DNA from 4 places in the Rossellomorea sp. NRS-1567 genome. Region 3 is predicted to be linked to each of the others. Evidence: riboswitches for the same ligand, from Rfam matches in the RefSeq annotation. Region 3 holds a riboswitch; each other region holds the start of a gene.
What was found. Region 3 has a riboswitch for S-adenosylmethionine ahead of metK (methionine adenosyltransferase). Riboswitches for the same ligand answer to the same signal wherever they lie in the genome.
Positions count from the first base shown of each region.

Region 1: linked by a shared signal. The riboswitch ahead of ACIFOD_RS06265 (methionine ABC transporter ATP-binding protein) and the one ahead of metK (methionine adenosyltransferase) in region 3 are both predicted to bind S-adenosylmethionine.
Region 2: linked by a shared signal. The riboswitch ahead of mtnK (S-methyl-5-thioribose kinase) and the one ahead of metK (methionine adenosyltransferase) in region 3 are both predicted to bind S-adenosylmethionine.
Region 4: linked by a shared signal. The riboswitch ahead of ACIFOD_RS08975 (homoserine dehydrogenase) and the one ahead of metK (methionine adenosyltransferase) in region 3 are both predicted to bind S-adenosylmethionine.

Region 1 is NZ_JBITPL010000010.1:116,920-122,099, forward strand. Features, by position in the region: gene ACIFOD_RS06250 (M20 family metallopeptidase) at 295-1,491, opposite strand; gene ACIFOD_RS06255 (MetQ/NlpA family ABC transporter substrate-binding protein) at 1,504-2,340, opposite strand; gene ACIFOD_RS06260 (methionine ABC transporter permease) at 2,352-3,014, opposite strand; gene ACIFOD_RS06265 (methionine ABC transporter ATP-binding protein) at 3,004-4,029, opposite strand; SAM riboswitch class I at 4,149-4,253, opposite strand; gene ACIFOD_RS06270 (iron-containing alcohol dehydrogenase) at 4,770-5,180, shown strand, end outside.
Region 2 is NZ_JBITPL010000002.1:121,472-126,651, forward strand. Features, by position in the region: gene ACIFOD_RS02285 (pyridoxal phosphate-dependent aminotransferase) at 1-563, opposite strand, end outside; gene ACIFOD_RS02290 (carbon-nitrogen family hydrolase) at 686-1,468, shown strand; SAM riboswitch class I at 1,571-1,727, shown strand; gene mtnK (S-methyl-5-thioribose kinase) at 1,844-3,028, shown strand; gene mtnA (S-methyl-5-thioribose-1-phosphate isomerase) at 3,045-4,100, shown strand; gene ACIFOD_RS02305 (metalloregulator ArsR/SmtB family transcription factor) at 4,143-4,739, opposite strand; gene ACIFOD_RS02310 (methylated-DNA--[protein]-cysteine S-methyltransferase) at 4,860-5,180, opposite strand, start outside.
Region 3 is NZ_JBITPL010000011.1:44,352-49,531, forward strand. Features, by position in the region: gene ACIFOD_RS07210 (lmo0937 family membrane protein) at 1-16, shown strand, start outside; gene pckA (phosphoenolpyruvate carboxykinase (ATP)) at 77-1,666, opposite strand; SAM riboswitch class I at 1,992-2,136, shown strand; gene metK (methionine adenosyltransferase) at 2,348-3,550, shown strand; gene ACIFOD_RS07225 (gamma carbonic anhydrase) at 3,823-4,338, opposite strand; gene ACIFOD_RS07230 (alpha/beta fold hydrolase) at 4,423-5,180, shown strand, end outside.
Region 4 is NZ_JBITPL010000014.1:217,752-222,931, forward strand. Features, by position in the region: gene ACIFOD_RS08970 (DUF2254 domain-containing protein) at 1-1,331, opposite strand, end outside; SAM riboswitch class I at 1,637-1,747, shown strand; gene ACIFOD_RS08975 (homoserine dehydrogenase) at 1,898-3,145, shown strand; gene ACIFOD_RS08980 (aspartate kinase) at 3,197-4,387, shown strand; gene ACIFOD_RS08985 (L,D-transpeptidase family protein) at 4,463-4,957, opposite strand; gene ACIFOD_RS08990 (spore coat protein) at 5,070-5,180, opposite strand, start outside.

The sequences.
Region 1 (5,180 bases), on a different contig from region 3:
GGAATAAGCATTATATATATCTTTGAAATTATAACCCAAGCTTTGGATACTTATGTACCGGATTTTTAAGTTCTGTTAAATAGACGGAAAAATTCCGCTTAATTAGTAATTTAATAGTAAAAATGACTGAAATAGACGGAAATATTACGCCTATTTATTCCAAAAAATACAAAAATAGGTGATTTTCTATTCATAAGCGGAAAACCTCCGCTTATTATACTGTTACCGATTCTCCTATAAAGGGCAAGCTCTCACACAAAAAAAGACAGCCCTAATTTGACTGTCTTTTCATCCTTATTTGCTTGAACCGAACTCTTTCCATATTCCCTCTAAAAGCTGCTTATCCGTCAGCAGTTCATACCCCGTAAGCGCAAGTGCCTTTGCCCCAATCACAAGTGCACGGTCCCCCTCGGTGGATTTAGCCGCTTCCCTGAATTCGTTCGTGTGGACGACGAGGGCTTCGGGGCCGATTTTGATGTAGGGGTGGACGGTCGGGACCACCCGGCTTACGTTTCCGGCATCGGAGGAGCCGAGTCCCTTTCGTTCCGTATCGTCGAAGTATTCCCCTAGTGACTCGATGGAGCGCTGGAATACTTTATCGAAATGGCGGTTGAGCTGAAAGTGATCGACTTCATTTTGGATTTTGATGACATTCAGTTTCGTCCCCGTGACAAGTGCCGATCCCTCAGCGATCGCTTTCACTTTCTTCGTGACTTCATTGCATGCTTCCCTGGTTGCAGCGAGTATATAGAAGCGGGCTTTTGCATAGTCAGGGACGATGTTGGGCGCGTCCCCGCCGTGGGTGATGATGCCGTGGATCCGTACATCATCGGTCACGTGCTGGCGAAGGGCGTTAATGCCGTTGAACAGCTGGATCACACCGTCGAGGGCATTGATGCCATCTTCAGGGGAAGCTGCCGCATGGGCAGACCTTCCTTTAAATTCGAAATCAAGGGGGTCCACTGCAAGGGTTTTCCCTGTCTGCGTTGTCCTGTTGAACGGATGAACCATCATGCATGCATCCACTCCTTCGAACAAGCCTGCCTTTACAAAACTGCCCTTCGCACTTCCGTTCGGACCGCCTTCCTCGGCAGGAGTCCCGAACACCACCACTTCCCCTCCTGTTTCATCGAGTACGGACGACAGGGCGATGGCCGCCCCGCAGCTTGCCGTCCCGATGATATTGTGACCGCAGGCGTGACCGAGTCCAGGCAGTGCGTCATATTCAGCCAGGTAGCCGATGACCGGCCCTTCTTTCCCTGAATGTTTGCGTGCCACAAAGGAAGTCTCATGACCCGCCACTCCCCGTTCAATGGAGAACCCATTGGATGCAAGGAGGGTGGTCAAGGTCTCTGAAGCAAAGAACTCTTCGTTACCGATTTCAGGATTGTCGTGGATCTGATGGCTGGTCGACACGAGTTTCACAGCCAGTTGATCCACTGCCGAGAGGATGTTGTTTTTACGATCGGCAATCGCTGCTGGTTGACTCATCTCTTTTCCCTCCTAATGCAATTCACTGACCGGCACGAATGTCGGGATCAGGGAATCTTTGTATGTTTTCTTGATATGTTCTGCTACGTCATCTTCCTGATAGAGCTCCACAATCTTTTTATAGGTCTTATTGTCTTTCTCTTTTTCCTGGGCTGCGATGATATTGATGAACGGCTTGGATTCCGCTCCTTCGATATAGATGCTGTCATCAACCGGTACGAACCCTGCTTCAACAGCCACACCATTATTGATGATCGATGCCACAACATCTGGCAGTACCCTCGGTGTCTGGGCAGCGACGACCGGTGTGAATTCAAGGTTTTTCGGGTTTTCTTTTATAGCTTCGAGACCCTGTGACTGATCAAATCCTTCTTTCAGTTCGATCAAACCTGCTTCCTCCAGTAGGAGAAGGGCACGGCCAAGGTTCGTCGCCTCTTGAGGAACGGCTACTTTACTGCCTTTCGGTAAGTCTTCTACCGATTTATATGTTTCCGAATAGATTCCCATCGGCGCGATGATCGTCGTGCCGATCGGTACAAGATCCAGATTATGTTCTTCAACGAAAGAATCAAAATACGAAATCGTCTGGAAGGCGTTCAGGTCGATATCCCCATCGGCCAGCGCCTGGTTCGGTCTCACGTAATCGGCAAACTCCACAATCTCGATTTCAATCCCTTCCTTCGCTGCTTTCTCCTTCATATACTCCCAAATCGGCACCCCAGATCCATTCACTCCGACTTTAACGACTTCTTTTTCACCTGAGCCGGATGCACTGTCTCCCGAGCAGCCGCTCAAGATAAGGGTGATTAATAGAATGGCGATACTTGCCAGGCTGATTGATTTTTTCATATTCCTCTCTCCTAACGTCTCCTAATGATTTTTGATAATGTATTCCCTGCTGTCTGCAGTCCCTGCACCATCACGATTAAAATGATGACAGTCACGATCATGACGGATGTTTCAAATCGCTGATATCCGTAAGCAATGGCCAGATCCCCGAGGCCACCGCCTCCGACTGCCCCGGCCATGGCCGATGCACCGACAAGGCCGATGGTCGCAATCGTAATATTCAGGACCAATGTACTCAATGCTTCCGGAATGAGTATCCCGAAGATGATCTGCCACGGCCCGGCCCCCATGGAATCCGCCGCTTCAATGACACCCGGTTCCACTTCAAGGAGCGAGCTCTCTATCAGTCTTGCAATATACGGTGCCGCAAATACGACAAGCGGCACGACCGCTGCCGCCGTTCCGATCGATGTGCCCACTACCAATCTTGTAAAGGGGATGATGGCCACCATCAAGATGATGAACGGGATCGAACGGAATACGTTGACGATGCTGCTCAATGTGGAAAAGACGATTTTATTTTCAAGTAAGTGCCCCTTCCGCGTAACCACGACGATGATGCCGAGGGGAAGCCCAATCAACGTTGCAAACAGGAGGGAGAATGACACCATCGCCAAGGTATCCCATGTCGCTTCTATAATCTTTGGCCAGAATAATTCCCAGTTAACTTGCACGCTTCTCCACCTCGCTTACGAATAATCTGTTCTTCCAATAATCCAAGATCTCTTCCGTTTCATTCTTGCTGCCAATAATCTGTACGATGAGATTCCCGAACGGCTTACCCTGGAGTTCCGTGATCTGGCCGAATAACACATTGATGTGGGCATCGAATTTCTTTGCCGTTTCGGAAAGGATCGGCGTGCCCGTCGAATCCCCCTTGAAAATGAGGCGGCAGATGCGCCCTTCTTTGCTGTCATTCAATTTGTCGAGAACCGATGCCGGCAGCTGATCATTCATGACACTCTTCACAAAATTTTTCGTCGTCGGGGTCTGCGGGTTGGAGAAGATATCGAAGACGCTTCCCTCTTCAACGATTTCTCCATTTTCCATGACAGCGACCTTATCACAGATTTCCCGGATGACCCCCATTTCGTGAGTGATCATCACAATCGTAATGCCATACTCAGCGTTGATTCTCTTTAATAAGTTCAGAATCGATTCCGTCGTCTGAGGATCAAGTGCGGATGTTGCTTCATCGCAAAGCAGAATCGAAGGCGATGTCGCCAGGGCTCTTGCTATCCCCACCCTTTGCTTCTGCCCTCCTGACAGTTGATCCGGATAATGCTTCGCTTTATCTTCAAGTCCGACAAACACGAGCAGCTCCTTTACTCTCTCGCTGATCTTTTCTTTTGGCCATTTTGCAAGTTTCAGAGGATAGGCGATATTCCCTGCCACCGTCCGGGATTGAAACAGATTGAAATGCTGAAAAATCATCCCGATGCGGTGCCGCTCTTTCCTCAGATCGATTGCCGACTGATCTTTCAGGCTGCGCCCCTCTATGAAAATATCACCCGATGATGGTTTCTCTAAAAAGTTGAGACAGCGGACAAGCGTGCTTTTTCCCGCTCCGCTGAATCCGATCACACCATAAATCTCTCCCCTCTTCACTTCGAAGGAAACATTCTTCAAAGCGGTGAATGGGCCATCCTTCGTCTCGAATACTTTCGTAACATTCTGAACTCTGATCATACAGGACTTGCTCCTTTCGCTATGTATTCTTCTTGAAGCCTGTGTTTGAAGGACATGGCTGAAAATAAAAAGTGCCTCCCTTCATAAGAAGAGAGGCACAAATATGTATATGTCCACTCTTCTCATCTTTCAAGTCATATGACTTGATGGAATTGGCACGGTATTCATAAGAACCCGTTGCCGAGGTATCGCAGGGCCAGTCCCTCCACCTCTCTGGATAAGAAGATATTGCTTTATTAAGTTAAAGTTATAATGCGTTTAAGCATTAGGGTTATGGTAAAGGAATCTAATTGGTTTGTCAATCCTGTTTTTGAATAAATTGTATGACTGAGGACTAATCAACTAGGGTCACTTTAACCAGTCTTCAACTGGTCTAATAAATTCTTTTCGTTTCAATTCACTAATTTAATAGAAGCAAATATTTCCATTATTCTGCCCAACCTAAAAAAGAGCAATGGTTGATAAAGAGACTTATAGTTGAGTACCATCCTTATGAAGTATGGAGAGATCTTAAGTTTGGGGCAAGTAACATGGTGATTTTCACCTTTCATTGTATGTGAATTCTGTCTTCCCACAACTCCTTTATTAAACTTTCCAGATGCTTTGCGAGCAATCGATGATGTTTTATACATTCATGAAATGGGAATATTACATTCCATTGCCCTCCGATGAACGGTAAGGGTAATTTTTTCACTAAAAACGATAATCAATTAATGAAACTTTAGGAGGCTATTTTTACTATGAGTCGTTTTACAATTCCACGCGATATTTATTTCGAAGAGAATGCACTTGAAGTGTTACGGTCTTTTGAAGGTAAAAAAGCCGCACTCGTTATTGGAGGAGGTTCTGTTAAACGTAACGGAAACCTCACCAAGGTACAGGAACACCTGGCAGCTGCCAATATAGAAACAAAAGTACTGGAAGGCTTCAATACAGAGCCGACCTTTGAAATGGTCAAAAAGGGAGCAAAAGACCTGGAGGAGTTCCAGCCGGATTGGATAATCGGCATCGGCGGAGGATCGGCGATGGATTCTGCCAAAGCGATTTGGCTCTATTATGAGCACCCGGACCTTGCTTTTGAAGATGCAATTAAGCCATTCGAGCTGCCGCGTCTTCGCAATAAAGCGAAATTCGCCGGTATTCCGACGACA
Region 2 (5,180 bases), on a different contig from region 3:
GATTTTGTGGCGATTGCTCCAGTAGGGTTATTAGGGTAGTTCAGAAACATTAGCTTCGCATTTTCCAGCTCATTACGGGAGTGTTCACGATAATCAGGCAGGAATCCATTCTCCTCTCGTAGTGGCATTTTAATCATACGAGCTTCTGCCAATGCTACCCCTGATAAATAATCGGGATAACCGGGATCGGGCACCAATACCCCATCACCAGGATTCAATAAACATTGAGGGATTTCAACTAACCCGGCTTTTCCTCCGAACAGAACGGCTACCTCTGTTTCCGGGTCTAATTCCACACCGTATTCACGCAGGTAGAAAGCCGCAATCGCCTCTTTAAAGGACGATAAGCCGCGAAATGGAGGATACTTATGATTGGACGGGGAAGCTGCTGCTTCTGTCAGTTTCTCCACAATATGTGGAGGAGTCGGTTGATCCGGATTTCCCTGGCCCAAATTAATGACATCATGTCCCTCTTTGACCACAGCATTCACTGTTTTTGCGAGGGATGCGAAAAATTGTTCAGGTAATAAATCTAATCGTTTTGCCTTACCAAAGGTTTTCATACACTCACCCACTACATTTTTTTGAAAATTAATTACTTTCAAATTCTAGTCACAAATGATATAACGGGAAATAAAGAATGTAAAGGATTAAATTCCAAAAAGTCATTAATGAGGTGAAAGAAATGATTCAAAAGATAGGTCTTGCTCAGATGGATATTGTGTTCGGACACCCAGAAGAAAACAAGAAAAAAGTAGAGAAATGGGTGAAAAAAGCAAGTGACGACGGCTGTGATACGGTTGTGCTCCCTGAGCTGTGGACGACTGGATATGACCTTACAAGAATGGATGAAATCGCTGATGAAGGAGCAAAGGATTCAACCTCCTTCCTGTCTGCCCTGTCAAAGAAATATTCCATTCACATTGTAGGTGGTTCTGTTGCACAGAAAACGCAGGATGGGGTGTCCAACACGCTTTTAGTTACGAATTCAAAAGGCGAGTTGGTGAAAAAGTATTCGAAACTTCACTTGTTTAAGCTGATGGATGAACATCATTATTTACTTCCTGGGCATGAAGATGGCATCTTCACCCTTCAAGACACAGAGATGGCGGGTTTGATTTGTTACGACATCCGTTTCCCGGAATGGTTCAGAAAACAAGTTCTACTAGGTGCCAAGGTTGTTTATGTCGTAGCAGAATGGCCGGCAGCACGAATTGATCACTGGCAGACCCTCTTAAGGGCAAGAGCGATTGAAAATCAATGCTTCGTGATCGCCTGCAACCGGGTGGGAAGCGACCCGAACAATGAATTTGGGGGTTGCTCCCTCATCATCGATCCCTGGGGAGAAATTCTTTCAAAGGGATCACAAACGGAAGAATTGGTTTCAGCTGAAATCAATTTACAGGAAGTAGATCGAGTCCGAAAACAGATTCCGATATTCCAGGATCGAAGACCGGATTTTTATTAGAAAGGTTATTTTTTCAAAAAAACGTTGACATGGAAAATACTTCGATGGTACTATTCAAATCAAATGAAACATTCTGAAAGTTTAATTAAATAGTTTACGCAACTCTTATCAAGAGCTGGCTGAGGGATTTGGCCCTATGAAGCCCAGCAACCGACCATAACACCGTTGTAAAACGGGGCGCAGCATGCGCCGGATTGAATGATCCAGTAAGGCACGGTGCTAATTCCAACAGAAAGATAGTCTTTCTGAGAGATAAGAGGCGACGAAGATACCTTCTTCAAGCCTCTTTCGAACATGGAAAGAGGCTTTTCTTATGCCAAGGAAAAGCCTCCACAACACAGTCTCAATGTGACTGTACTATAAGGAGGAACGACAATGGCGATTACGAAACTCAATACATATCAACCCCTTACTGAACAGTCGGCAACTGCGCTGGCGATTGGCTTAAGGATTTTTGCAGACGGCACTCTCTTAACGTGTGAAGAAATTGGAAACGGGAATTTAAATCTGGTCTTTCGTGTATTAGAACGGGAAACAGGTAAAGGAATCATCATCAAACAAGCCCTTCCATATGCAAAACTTGTAGGCGAAAGCTGGCCGTTGACAATCGAACGGGCAAGAATAGAAGCGAGTGCCCTTAAGCTTCAGCGATTATTTGTAGGGGATCTCGTTCCTGAAGTGTACTACTCTGATCCGACACTTGCGATTACAGTCATGGAAGATTTGAGCGCACTGACCATTGCCCGGGCTGGCCTTATCAAAGGGGAAAAGTATCCCCGGCTCTCCCATGACGTTGGAACATTTTTAGCTAATACCTTATATTTCACTTCTGATTATGCCCTTCATCCTTTTAAGAAAAAGGAATACGTGAAAGAATTTTCAAATCCTGAGCTGTGCAAAATCACAGAGGACCTTGTATTCACGGATCCATTCTTCAATAGTGAAACCAATGAATTTGAAGAAGAGCTTTCCCGGGACGTCCAACATTTATGGGATGATTTCACCTTGAAACTCGAAGTGGCCAAATTGAAAAAGAGCTTTCTTACTGAAGGAGAGGCCCTTCTTCATGGAGACCTTCATACGGGAAGCATCTTTGTAGATCAGAATCAAACTAAAGTGATTGATCCCGAGTTTGCCTTTTATGGACCGATTGGCTTTGATATCGGGCAGTTCATTGCCAACCTTATTTTCCAGGCCGTTTCAAAAACTGATGAGGAGGAAACGATTCTCTATCACATCGAGAATACGTGGAACGTCTTCTCCACTGCGTTCTCCCGCCATTGGAAAGAAAGCGGAGACGTCTACACGAAAGTGAATGGCTACCTTGAATATGTATTGGAGAAGAGCTTCCAGGACAGCATCGGCTTTGCAGGATGTGAATGCATCAGAAGAACGATTGGCCTCGCTCATGTTGAAGATTTGGATGCTATCCCGGATAAAGAACGAAGATTACAGGCAAAACGGACCTGCTTGAGACTCGGTAAGGAACTGATTATAAAACGAAAACAGATCCATTCGATCGAAGAGCTCCTATCCGTAATAAAGTTCCATTTTGAATAACCAAAGGGAGATTATCATGACACAAACATTGACCGTTCCAACTTCACTAGAGTGGCATGAAGATTATTTACTGATTCTTAATCAACAAAAATTGCCTAACATAGTGGAATACATTAAACTGACGACCATTGAAGAGTATTATGATGCGATTATCACACTAAAAGTGAGAGGTGCACCTGCCATTGGTCTCACGGCTGCTTACGGTTTAGCCCAATCTGCATGTCAGTATGAAGTGAAAACGTTAGAGGAATTCATCGATCTGTTTCAACGTGAGAAAAAACACCTCGCCGCTTCACGCCCTACAGCAGTCAACCTGGTTTGGGCTTTGAACCGGTTGGAAAAGGTATTAGAGAAAGTTTCTTCTGTTAATGAAGCGAAAACCAATCTACTCCATGCTGCTATCCAGCTTCATGCAGAAGACGAAGCAGTGTGCCGTCTTATAGGGGAAAATGGATTGAGTGTATTGAAGGATAAACAAATCGTAATGACCATCTGTAATGCCGGGTCCATTGCAACGAGTAAATACGGTACTGCATTGGCCCCTTTTCATTTAGGAAGAGAAAAAGGAAAAGCATTTCAGGTATATGCATGTGAGACACGGCCCGTTCTGCAGGGAGCCCGCCTGACCGCTTGGGAGTTACAGCAATCAGGAGTAGATGTCACCCTCATCACAGATAGCATGGCTGCCCATACAATGAAGGAAAAAGGTGTAGAGGCCGTCATTGTCGGGGCTGACCGGATTTCTGCCAACGGGGATACGGCAAATAAAATCGGAACGTCCATGCTTGCCATTTTGTGTAAACATTTCAATATACCCTTTTATGTCGCTGCTCCTTCTTCTACTTTCGATCTATCCAGCATAGACGGAAACGATATTCCCATAGAAGAGCGTAACCGGGAAGAGATCACAACGATCGACGGGACGTTGATCGCTCCAGAGAACGTTCATGTTTATAATCCTGCATTCGATGTTACACCTCATGAACTGATTACCGGCATCATCACGGAAAAAGGTGTCCTGTACCCTCGCTTCGAGGAAAGTATCCAACAAACCATAGGTATTGAACAATAGCGAAAAGAAGAGCTTCCTCCTGCTCTTCTTTTGGCTTTCACATTATTCCACTAATAACTTTGTCGACGCCCACATTTCCCTCGGATTCACTTCATAAATGCTATTTTCCCGGTACATAAACTGATGAATGATAAATTCTCTTCTTAAGGTTGCAAAGTCTTCATGAAATTGCTGAATATATTCGTTCAAATCTTTTTCCTTATATTTTTCTTCCACTTTTAATCCTTCCACCATATGCTCGAGGATGAATAATTTCTTTTTCTGTTGCGAAGGAATATTTTTAATTCGCCCATTTTTCTCCAGAAAATTATTCATCACCTTCTGCTTTTCTTTCATTCGTTTTTCTGTCATCACACTGTCCCCTTTCTCTTCATGAGCGAACTGATGAAGAACACTCCCATGATGACTCAGTACTTTTTTATTCAAATAGTAGTAAACCGTGTTCTTCTCTCTTCGTGAATAAACAAGATTGCACTCTTTGAGTTTCGTTAGATGATGGGATATTGTCGGGGCGGTGAGTCCAAGTTTTCCCGCAATGGCTCCTACATGCAAGCTTTCTGATGCCAGTAAATAGACAATCTTGATCCTGGTCGGGTCCCCCATCGTTTTATGAAAAGCTACCTGCTTACTTAATTGCAACAGGTCTCCCCCTTTATATTTAGATTAGTATCTAATTAGATACTAATCTAAATAGTGGAAAAAATCAATCACTAATAAAAAAACAGGCCTTCTCCCTATGGAAAATGCCTGTAATTGAATCTATTTTTCTAACAACAGTAAGGTTTCTTTCTTATCCACCTGCTTACCGGCATAGCCTGTAAGTGTGTTATTCTTTCCGATGACACGGTGACATGGGATGATGATGGGGAATCGATTGGCCTTATTCGCTTGTCCCACTGCCCTTACAGCTTTAGGTCTTTGAATCGCTAGGGCTACATCCTGGTAAGACCAGGTTTCACCAAATGGAATCTCCTGCAGGATGTTCCATACTTCTTTCTGAAAAGCTGTTCCTTCTATCTTTAAAGGAAGATCAAATTCTCTTCTCTCTCCTTTAAAGAATTGACTGATTTGTTCTTGTGC
Region 3 (5,180 bases):
AAAGAAAGGGCTATAACCCCTTTATAATGTCAAAGGTCCGTCCCTCGATTCGAGGGACGGACCTTTGTTATATAGACTATTTAACGGCTGGGCCGCCTTTAAGTTCGATTTCAGATGGTACGTTTGAGAATTTCTTGAAGTTTTCGTTGAATTTGTGGGCAAGTTCTTTTGCCTTCACTTCATAGGCTGCTTCATTGGACCAGGTTCTCTTTGGTTGAAGCACTTCGTCAGGAACACCAGGAACGTGAACAGGGATGTTCAGACCAAAGATGTCGTCCGTTTCTGTTTCAACGTGAGTCAGTTCCCCTTCAAGAGCTGCTTGAATCATAGCACGAGTGTACGATAATTTCATGCGGTTACCAACACCGTATTCTCCACCGGTCCAACCAGTGTTCACTAAGAATACTTGTGCATTGTGCTCATCGATTTTCTTCCCAAGCATCTCGGCATAACGAGTGGCAGGGAGTGGCAGGAATGGTGAGCCAAAGCACGTCGAGAATGTGGCCTGTGGTGAAGTGATTCCGCGCTCAGTACCTGCAAGCTTCGATGTATAGCCGCTCAAGAAGTGGTACATTGCTTGTTCTTTCGTCAGTTTGCTGATTGGAGGCAATACCCCGAATGCATCTGCGGTTAAGAATACAATGGTATTTGGATGTCCTGCAACACTTGGTTCAACGATGTTTTCCATCGCTTGAAGAGGGTACGCAGCACGAGTATTTTCTGTTAATGTGTTATCCTCATAATCAGCGATGCGGGAATTGTCATCGAGAACCACATTTTCAAGGACAGAACCGAAACGGATCGCATCAAAGATCTGTGGCTCCTTTTCACGTGTCAGACCAATACACTTAGCGTAACAGCCGCCTTCAATATTGAATACACCGTTCGGGGACCATCCGTGCTCATCATCGCCGATTAGACGACGGTTCGGATCTGCGGACAATGTCGTTTTTCCTGTACCGGATAAACCGAAGAACAATGCCACATCTCCTTCGCGTCCGACATTTGAAGAACAGTGCATGGAAAGGATATCGGATTCTGGAAGCACATAGTTCATGACAGAGAAGATCGATTTCTTCATTTCTCCTGCATACTCAGTTCCGCCAATTAAGACAATTCTTCTTTCAAATGATACAATGATAAATGTTTCAGAGTGAGTTCCATCTTCTGCTGGATCTGCCTTGAAGTTCGGGGCAGAAACGACGGTGAATTCGGATTGATGACCCTTTAACTCTTCTTCAGAAGGGCGAATGAATAATTGATGAGCGAAAAGATTATGCCAAGCGAATTCGTTGATCACTTGAATCGGTAGTCTATGTTTTGGGTCAGCACCTGCGAACCCTTTGAATGAAAATACTTCTTCTTTTTCTTTTAAGTAATCTAATACTTTTGTATATAGTTTATCGAATGATTCTGAAGAGATTGGTTGATTGACAGAACCCCACTCAATCTTATCCTTCGTGGATGGTTCTTCTACAATGAATTTATCCTTAGGAGAGCGTCCTGTGTATTTACCAGTTTCTGCTCTGACTGCACCTGATGATGTTAAAACGCCTTCATTTCGTTGAAGGACTTTTTCAACTAATTGGGAAACAGATAATTGTTCCTGAATGTTTTGACCGTTAAGTAATTCTGTTAATTCATTAGACATGCTCACTGAATTCATTAGAACCCTTCCTTTATATAAATTTAATGATCTCGTTTACTTCACAAAAATAGTATAACACAATTGAACCATTAGTCTATACTATTTATTCATTTTTATAATGTGTCTTCATATTGTCACATTTTTTGTCCGAATATAGCTTGTATCTTCTTATATATATGAAGGAATTATCATAATGTTTAGCCTCATTGCCTAATTAGGTTATTTTATGAGGGCAAGATAGGTTGGAATCATGAAAAGAGTAAGCTTAAATGGTTAAACATGTCACTCGAAAAAAAGTTGACACCCTTTGTACGAAACGTTATCATAGTTCCTTGAACGGATACTCTTATCCTGAGCTGGTGGAGGGAGCAGACCCTATGAAACCCAGCAACCTGCTATATAGTGAATGGATCCTTTCTGTTTGAAATGATCTGATTAAGCGAAGGTGCTAAACTGAGGCAAGGTCTAAGAACCTTGAACGATAAGAGAGAAAAGGCGCGGCTATGATCTGAAACCTTTCCTCTAATGCTTTTTTCGAGGAAGGGTTTTTTCTGTTTATAGTGGATCAAATGCACATAATTCATGATTTTCTTATAAAAAATTCATGTTTACTTCATACTACTTAGGGAAATGAGTACCGTATCTGTTTAATGTTTTGTTAGATTAAAGTCTAACAATTATGCTTAAGGAGGAACCTTGATGTCAACTAAACGTCGTCTGTTTACATCTGAGTCCGTAACCGAAGGACATCCAGATAAAATTTGTGACCAAATCTCTGATTCAATTCTTGATGCAATTCTTACAAATGATCCGAATGCTCGTGTAGCATGTGAAACGTCTGTTACGACGGGTCTTGTTCTTGTTGCAGGTGAAATTACAACGAGTACGTATGTCGATATTCCAAAAATCGTTCGTGAAACGATCCGTGAAATTGGCTACACTCGTGCAAAATATGGCTTTGATGCCGAGACATGTGCTGTATTAACATCCATCGATGAGCAATCTGCTGATATCGCTCAAGGTGTAGATCAGGCACTTGAAGCTCGTGAAGGTCAAATGACGGATGAAGAAATCGATGCAATCGGTGCAGGTGACCAGGGGTTGATGTTTGGATTCGCTTGTAATGAAACGAAAGAGCTTATGCCTCTTCCGATTTCCCTTGCCCACAAAATTTCCCGTCGTCTGACTGAAGTTCGTAAAGAAGAAATCCTTCCTTACTTGCGTCCGGATGGAAAAACTCAAGTAACCGTTGAATATGATGAAAACGATAAGCCGGTTCGTATCGACACGATCGTTATCTCGACTCAGCATCACCCTGAAGTGACGCTTGAGCAAATCCAACGTAACTTAAAAGAATATGTCATCGATCCTGTTGTACCGAAAGAACTGATCGATGGAGAGACTAAATACTTCATCAACCCGACTGGTCGTTTCGTTATCGGTGGACCACAAGGTGATGCAGGGTTAACAGGACGCAAAATCATCGTTGACACATATGGCGGATACGCTCGTCACGGTGGCGGTGCATTCTCTGGTAAGGATGCAACGAAAGTGGACCGTTCTGCAGCCTATGCAGCACGTTATGTAGCGAAGAACATTGTGGCAGCAGGACTTGCTGAAAAATGTGAAGTTCAATTAGCGTATGCAATCGGTGTTGCTCAACCGGTATCCATCTCAGTTGATACATTTGGAACAGGTAAAGTTTCAGAAGACGTACTCATTGACGTTGTTCGCAATAACTTTGATCTGCGTCCTGCAGGAATCATCAAAATGCTGGACCTTCGTCGTCCGATCTACAAGCAGACAGCTGCTTACGGACACTTTGGCCGTACCGATATTGATCTTCCTTGGGAGCGTACAAACAAAGCGGAAGCATTAAAAGCGGAAGCGTTGAGCGAATAAGGAAAGATAGAGATAGAAGAGACCAACACTTTTTAGGGTGTTGGTCTTTTTAGTGATGGTGGATTGTAGTGAAATGAGATGTTTTGTGTATATCGGCATATAAATCTCATTTCGGCAGATAAAATGAAAAAACGGCAGATAAAATTGATTTTTGGCAGATAAATTTTGAAATTGGCAGACAACCATCAAGTTCATCAATTTTTTTACCAGTCACACATGAAAAAATTCCATGAGTAATCAAAGGCTGGTTGGGGTATCCCAAGTATAGGATATTAAAATGGTTTGATGCTTTTATAATATTGTCCTTTTTCTGCGTATTCTCTGGAAATGCGCTTCATTTCGCTAATATCATGTTCGTTTAACTCTCTCACTACTTTTGCCGGCCGGCCGAATGCCAGTGTGTTGGGAGGAATGACTTTCCCTTGTGGAACAAGGCTTCCTGCCCCAATAAATGCCCCTTCACCAATTTCAGCATTGTCGAGAATGATCGACCCCATGCCGATTAAAGCTTTTTTTCTGATTTTGCAGCTATGTAGAATCACTCCATGGCCTACGGTTACTTCATCTTCAAGAATAAGAGGGTTATTTGGACTCTGATGAAGAATGGAATTATCCTGTATATTTACTTTATTACCGATTTTCGTTGGAGCGACATCCCCTCTGATGACGGTGTTAAACCAGATGCTGGACTCTTCACCGACCTCCACATCCCCGGAGATGGTCACATGATCGGCAATGTATGCCGAGTGGGCGATGATTGGTTTTTTATCATAATATGGATAGAGCATTTTTTACTACCCCTTTCAATAATATTTACTATAATAATGGTAGCAGAATTCATTCACATAGAGAACTATTAAGGAGGAATTGCCATGTGGAAATGGGAAACAGATCAAGAAGCAAAGGCAGTCATCGTTATCATTCATGGAGCAATGGAGCATCATGGCCGGTACGGTTGGCTCATTGAAATGTGGCGTGCAGCAGGCTTCCATGTCATCATGGGGGATTTACCGGGTCAGGGTATGACTTCAAGAAGTCAAAGAGGACATATTGATTCGTTTGATGAATATATAGTGGAAGTGAAAGATTGGGTACAGGCGGCGTATCAATTTGAATTGCCTGTATTTGTGATTGGTCATAGTATGGGTGGGCTTGTTGCGGTGCGTATGCTTCAGGAATCCCATGTGAACCTGGCAGGTGTGATATTGTCCTCACCTTGTTTAGGCTTGGTCACGACCCCTTCAAAACCGATCGAGCTCTTATCCCACGGTTTGAATAAGATCGCTCCCATGGTGAAGTTTCCATCAGGATTAACGATTGATATGGCAACAAGAAATGCAGATGTACGTGAAATTGACAGCAACGATTCACTCTATATCACCAAGGTGTCTGTCCGCTGGTACAGGGAGCTCGCCCATGCGATCAAACTAGCTTTTATAAACCTGGAAAAAATGCCTGACGTTCCTCTGCTCGTGCTGCAGGCAGGTGACGACAAAATCGTCGATAAAAAAGCAGTGAAAAAATGGTTCAACGAACTGTCTTTATCTGAAATGCATTACAAAGAATGGCCGAAATGCTATCATGAAATCTATAATGAACCAGAAAGAGAAGATATCTTTGAATACTCGAA
Region 4 (5,180 bases), on a different contig from region 3:
TCATTTGCCGAAGGATAGAATTTCCTTTCGATTTTTTTATATTCGTCAAGCTCCTGGGTAAGCCGTGCCAGTTTGTGAACCTCCTGCAAAAGAAAGGTTTTGTCCAATTCGTAAATCACTTCTTTCTCGATATGATCAATGGTATTACAGGCAAATTCCCAAAGGGCTTTGTGCTTAGATGGGTCAATGGACTCTGCAATAAGAGCGAGTACCCGGACGATATCAGTGATGATGAGATGATTGTCTTTGGCATAATGCCTGATATAGCCAAATCCTCGATAGAGATAATAATCAAATGCTTCTGTCTGGAGAATGATTCGAATGCTTCCTTCCTGGTCGATTAAATACGGGGTGAAGGAAAGGTGTTCTTCAACTGTTATCATCAGATCGGCCAATTGATCAATCGTATTGGAGGCTGTTTTGGGATCATCATTCCCAAGCGATTTGATCGCAACTTCAGCAAGCTTATGAATCCCCATCTGCAGGTCTTGAATTTCCGTCTCCTTATGGCCCATTTCGATAAAGTTGAGATAGTGATCAATAGAAATATCCTCGGTTTTCGGTCCCCATATGCTCACCAATTCATTCCCGGCCAAAACATAATCTCCGACTTTATAGTGGAGCTGGATGACAAGCTGATCATCTTTTGCCGATTCAATCATTCCATGAAAATCGATCAGCTGTATATATCCCGACTCTCTTGACTTCACATGAATGATATTCTCCTTATGATGCTCCATCATATCGCCGGTATTGCTGGTTCGATGGGCTTCTAAGTCATGTTTCAGCGTTTGATTGATCATTACTTCAGAAACCTGCTTCATATTGTACGTAATATTGTGTACCTGCATCCAAGTAGACGCATGGTTAATGAAGAAGATAAAGGTTACAGAAGTAAGAAAAGCGAGTCCGATCGTCATGATCGGGGCAGCCACAAACAGTTCTTCCTTTGAATTTCCGATAAAAAGAAAGAGGAGCAGTACATATACAAAGCTGCCATTGAAAATTCCGAGGGCGTGCTGTGTTTGTTTGTCCGAAATGAAATCCAGGAGCATCCTGGGTGAAAATTGACCACTGAACATCGTGAGCACAACAAGCAGTGAATTCAAGGTGAAAGCACTGAGCGTCAGGATGGCCCCGATGAGTGTACTGACAAGCATGCGCGTAACAGATGCATCCATACTTAAGAAGTTAAAGGTATATTGAGAGATGTCAGCATACAGATCTAAATAGAGGGTGAGTGCTACAAGCAGTATGGAAAAACAAATATAAAAGAACGGCATATACCATATGGTCAGCCGAATCTCACGCATTCTCTGCCGTTTGGACATAAGCATATATTTTTTGATGGATAAGGGGAGCATTTTTTTCAGCATAATTGATCCGGTTCCTTTCAAATAAAGGGATATGGAATAGTTTTCCCTGCCAGAACAGGTTAAAACGTCTCTTTGCAAATTAGATTGATAAACTCCCAGACAGGGTGCGAATTTAAGTAAACCGATAGGGAATGATGCGGTCTGTAACATTAGAAAGAATTTTTCAAAAATACTAAAAATAGTATTGACGAAGGAATGAATCCCCTTTATAATCCAATTCATACTCAAATAGAAAGTAATACCAAAACGAAACATTATATCTCTTATCAAGAGCGGCGGAGGGATAGGCCCGATGAAGCCCGGCAACCTGCAGGATCAGACTGTAAAGGTGCCAATTCCTACAGATTCCATGTGGATCTGGAAGATAAGGGGAGGAGCATGATCATTTAGCCCTCTTCTTAAAAGAAGAGGGCTTTTCTGTATCCCTTTTTCTTTTCCGCTCATATCCCTCAAGTGGATCTTCAACTGAAATGAATCATTCTTACGTATAAAGTGAAAAGTCGATAAAAGGAGGCTGAATGATGTCAACGATTAATGTGGCACTTCTAGGGTTCGGAACAGTAGGGCAAGGGGTCTGTGAAGCAATCGATACTCATCAGGACAGATTGAAGGAAGTCCTGGGTAAAGAGGTGAAGGTTAGGGCGATCCTTATTAAAGATCCCACAAAAGAGCGGAGCATTGAACCATCCATCAACGTCACAACGGATTTCCAAGACATCCTGGATATCCCGGACCTGCACGTGATCTTTGAAGCGATCGTGGGGGAAGAGCCGAGCTATACGTATTTAACCGAAGCCATTGAGAAGGGGGTTCATATCGTCACGGCCAATAAAGCGATGTTTGCCAAATATGGTCCTGAGCTATTGGAGAAGGCGAAAAGGAAGGGGATATCGGTCGGATTTGAAGCGACGACAGCCGGGGGAATCCCGGTGATCGGCAGTATCAGGCAGCTTCTGAAGGTGAATGAGATCAGACAAATTCAAGGGATTCTGAATGGGACGTCCAACTTCATTTTATCTCAAATGAGAAAAAGAGGTCTTGCCTTTGATACAGCCTTAAAGATTTCTCAGGAGAAAGGATACGCTGAAGCCGATCCGACAAATGACATCGAAGGCCATGATGCGTTCTATAAATTGCTTATTTTAAGTCAAACAGCCTTTGGCAGACAGCCCGATTGGAAGAATATCCGACGTAAGGGGATATCCCACCTGACTGCAGAGTGGCTCCAGGCAGCGGAATCCTTTCGATTACGGTTTAAGCACATAGGTTCTCTCCGGCGGGATTCAGTCGACCATATTAAAGGTGCAGTAGAGCCCATCCTTGTCCATGACACCCATCCTTTTTACGGTGTGGAGGATGTGGAAAATGCCATATCTCTTAAGGGTAGTCTTGTAGGGAGGATTACCCTGCTTGGTCCGGGAGCTGGAAAATTGCCTACAGGCAGCGCCATGGTAGAGGATTTCCTGTCGTTGATAGAGAGGAAGTATACCGACTCTGCCGTAAGTACCGTGAATACGGAAGAGGTTCTTGTTGAGAGCAGCCACCAATGGGTCTTAAGAATCCGTGAAACTGATGAGTATCAAAACTGGCTTCCATCGTTCATTTTAAAGGATCGTATTCAGCTGGACGATTACTTGTACGTATTTGTTGAAGGCAGGAAAGAGACACTGGAATCGCTTCTTCAGACGCATAACCATATTCAAGCCGTTCCTATTTTAAAAGAAATTCCGTTGGAAAATGAAGTGAAGACTGGAGCTGCTGTTTCTTAGAAGAAATCTTTAAAAAATATGGTCTGATGGAAAGTAGGGGTATCATTGAGTATGATCGTTCAAAAGTTTGGTGGAACCTCTGTTGGTTCTACAGATCGAATCAAACGCATGGTCTTTCATGTCATGAAGGAAAGAGAAAAAGGTCATGATGTCGTCGTTGTGGTGTCAGCAATGAATAAAACGACTGATACACTCGTACGATTGGCAGGGGAACTTTCTTCAGATCCTAGTAAGAGAGAAATGGATATGCTCTTAAGTACCGGGGAGCAGGTGACGATCTCCCTTTTGACAATGGCCCTGCACCATAAGGGACTGGAAGCCGTATCCCTGACAGGCAGACAGGCGGGAATCCAAACCGATGGAGTATTTGGGAATGCCAAGATTACCTCGATCAATACCGATCGGATAAAATCGGAGTTATCAAAAGGACGAATCGTTGTGGTAGCCGGTTTTCAAGGGATCACGGATAAAGGAGAGGTGGCCACATTAGGCAGGGGTGGTTCGGATACGACGGCTGCCGCTCTTGCGGCCGCTTTAAAAGCGGATAGGTGTGATATTTATACGGATGTAGATGGGGTGTATACGTCGGATCCGCGAATCGTTCCCCGTGCAGCGAAAATTGACACCCTCTCCTATGATGAGATGCTGCGTTTAGCCACCATGGGAGCTGGTGTCCTGCATCCGAGAGCGATTAAACATGCGAAGGAACATCATGTGCCGCTTGTGGTTTGTTCCAGTTTGAATGAAGGAAGGGGTACCGTCATTAGCGGAAGAACACAGAGAAATGCCCCTATTGTCGGGGTAGCCTATCAGAAAGACATTTCTGTTCTGACAATGTTTGACTGTCAGGGTGGAGAGTCACTGATTCTGTATGATCTCGATTCCAATCATATTGAAACAGAAATCATTAAATACCAGGAAAATCTTGTTCTCATCGTTAAAGATCAGGATTTTCATGAGTTGAAAAGAATCGTTGGACAATATAACCAAGCTTACTCTCATACAGAAGAAAGAGAGGATCTATCTAAGGTATCCGTGATCGGGCAAATCAAATCAACACATGAGGTAAAAGAGAAGGTTACCAACGTCTTTCATGACTACCATATTGCAAAGGCGTCCATATGGGAATCCCCGGTAGGATTAAGTGCACTGGTTGATAGATATGATGTGGAAAAAGCAGCCAGGGTCCTTCATATGCACTTTGGTTTGGATTACGTGGAATCAAGGAGAGCTGTTTTGTGAAAGGATCGGAAGGTGGAACATTCTGTCTTTCACCACATGAAAAAAGTGTATAGGCACTCCTATACACTTTTTCACTTATGGACTGATCAAAACAGGCGTACCGATTGGAACGAGTCCCGCTAACTCCTCTACGTCTTTGTTATTCATTCGTATACATCCCCTGGACACGGCATTTCCAATCGAGCTTGGGTCATTGGTTCCATGAATCCCGTAGCTTTCTTTCGATAAACTCATCCACATCGTTCCAAAAGGTCCGCCGGGATTTGGTGCTTTGTTAATGATGATAAATTCCCCGATGGGAGTTTCAAAAAGTACTCTCCCCACTGCAATGGGATACTGCTTGATTTGAACCCCATCCTTGAACAAACGCAGCCACCGGTTGTTAACAGAGACCTGAATGCGGTAAGGGTTATTGGTTGTATCCGGAATCCCAGGTATCGTAATCGTTTGACCTGGATAGATCACATCCGGATCAATACCGGGATTGGCTTTAAGTATGGATGGGAACGGGGTCCTGTAATCTCTTGATATTTGACTGAGTGTTTCTCCCACCTTGACTGTGTGAATCAGCTCAAACACCTCCCAATTTCACTCTCCCTCTATCCTATGTGCGTGAGAGAAAGTCGTTCAAGAAGATGAGTAAGTGAAAAAACCTGCTCCTCTTAAAAAGAGGAGACAGGCGTTATTGAGGCATGTTTGGTTGTGGAACGGTTGTATAGCTTTGGAGCATAAGGGTCATATCCTGGTCGTTTAATTGAGGAACCTGATAATAGCCATGCTTATTTTGATAAAG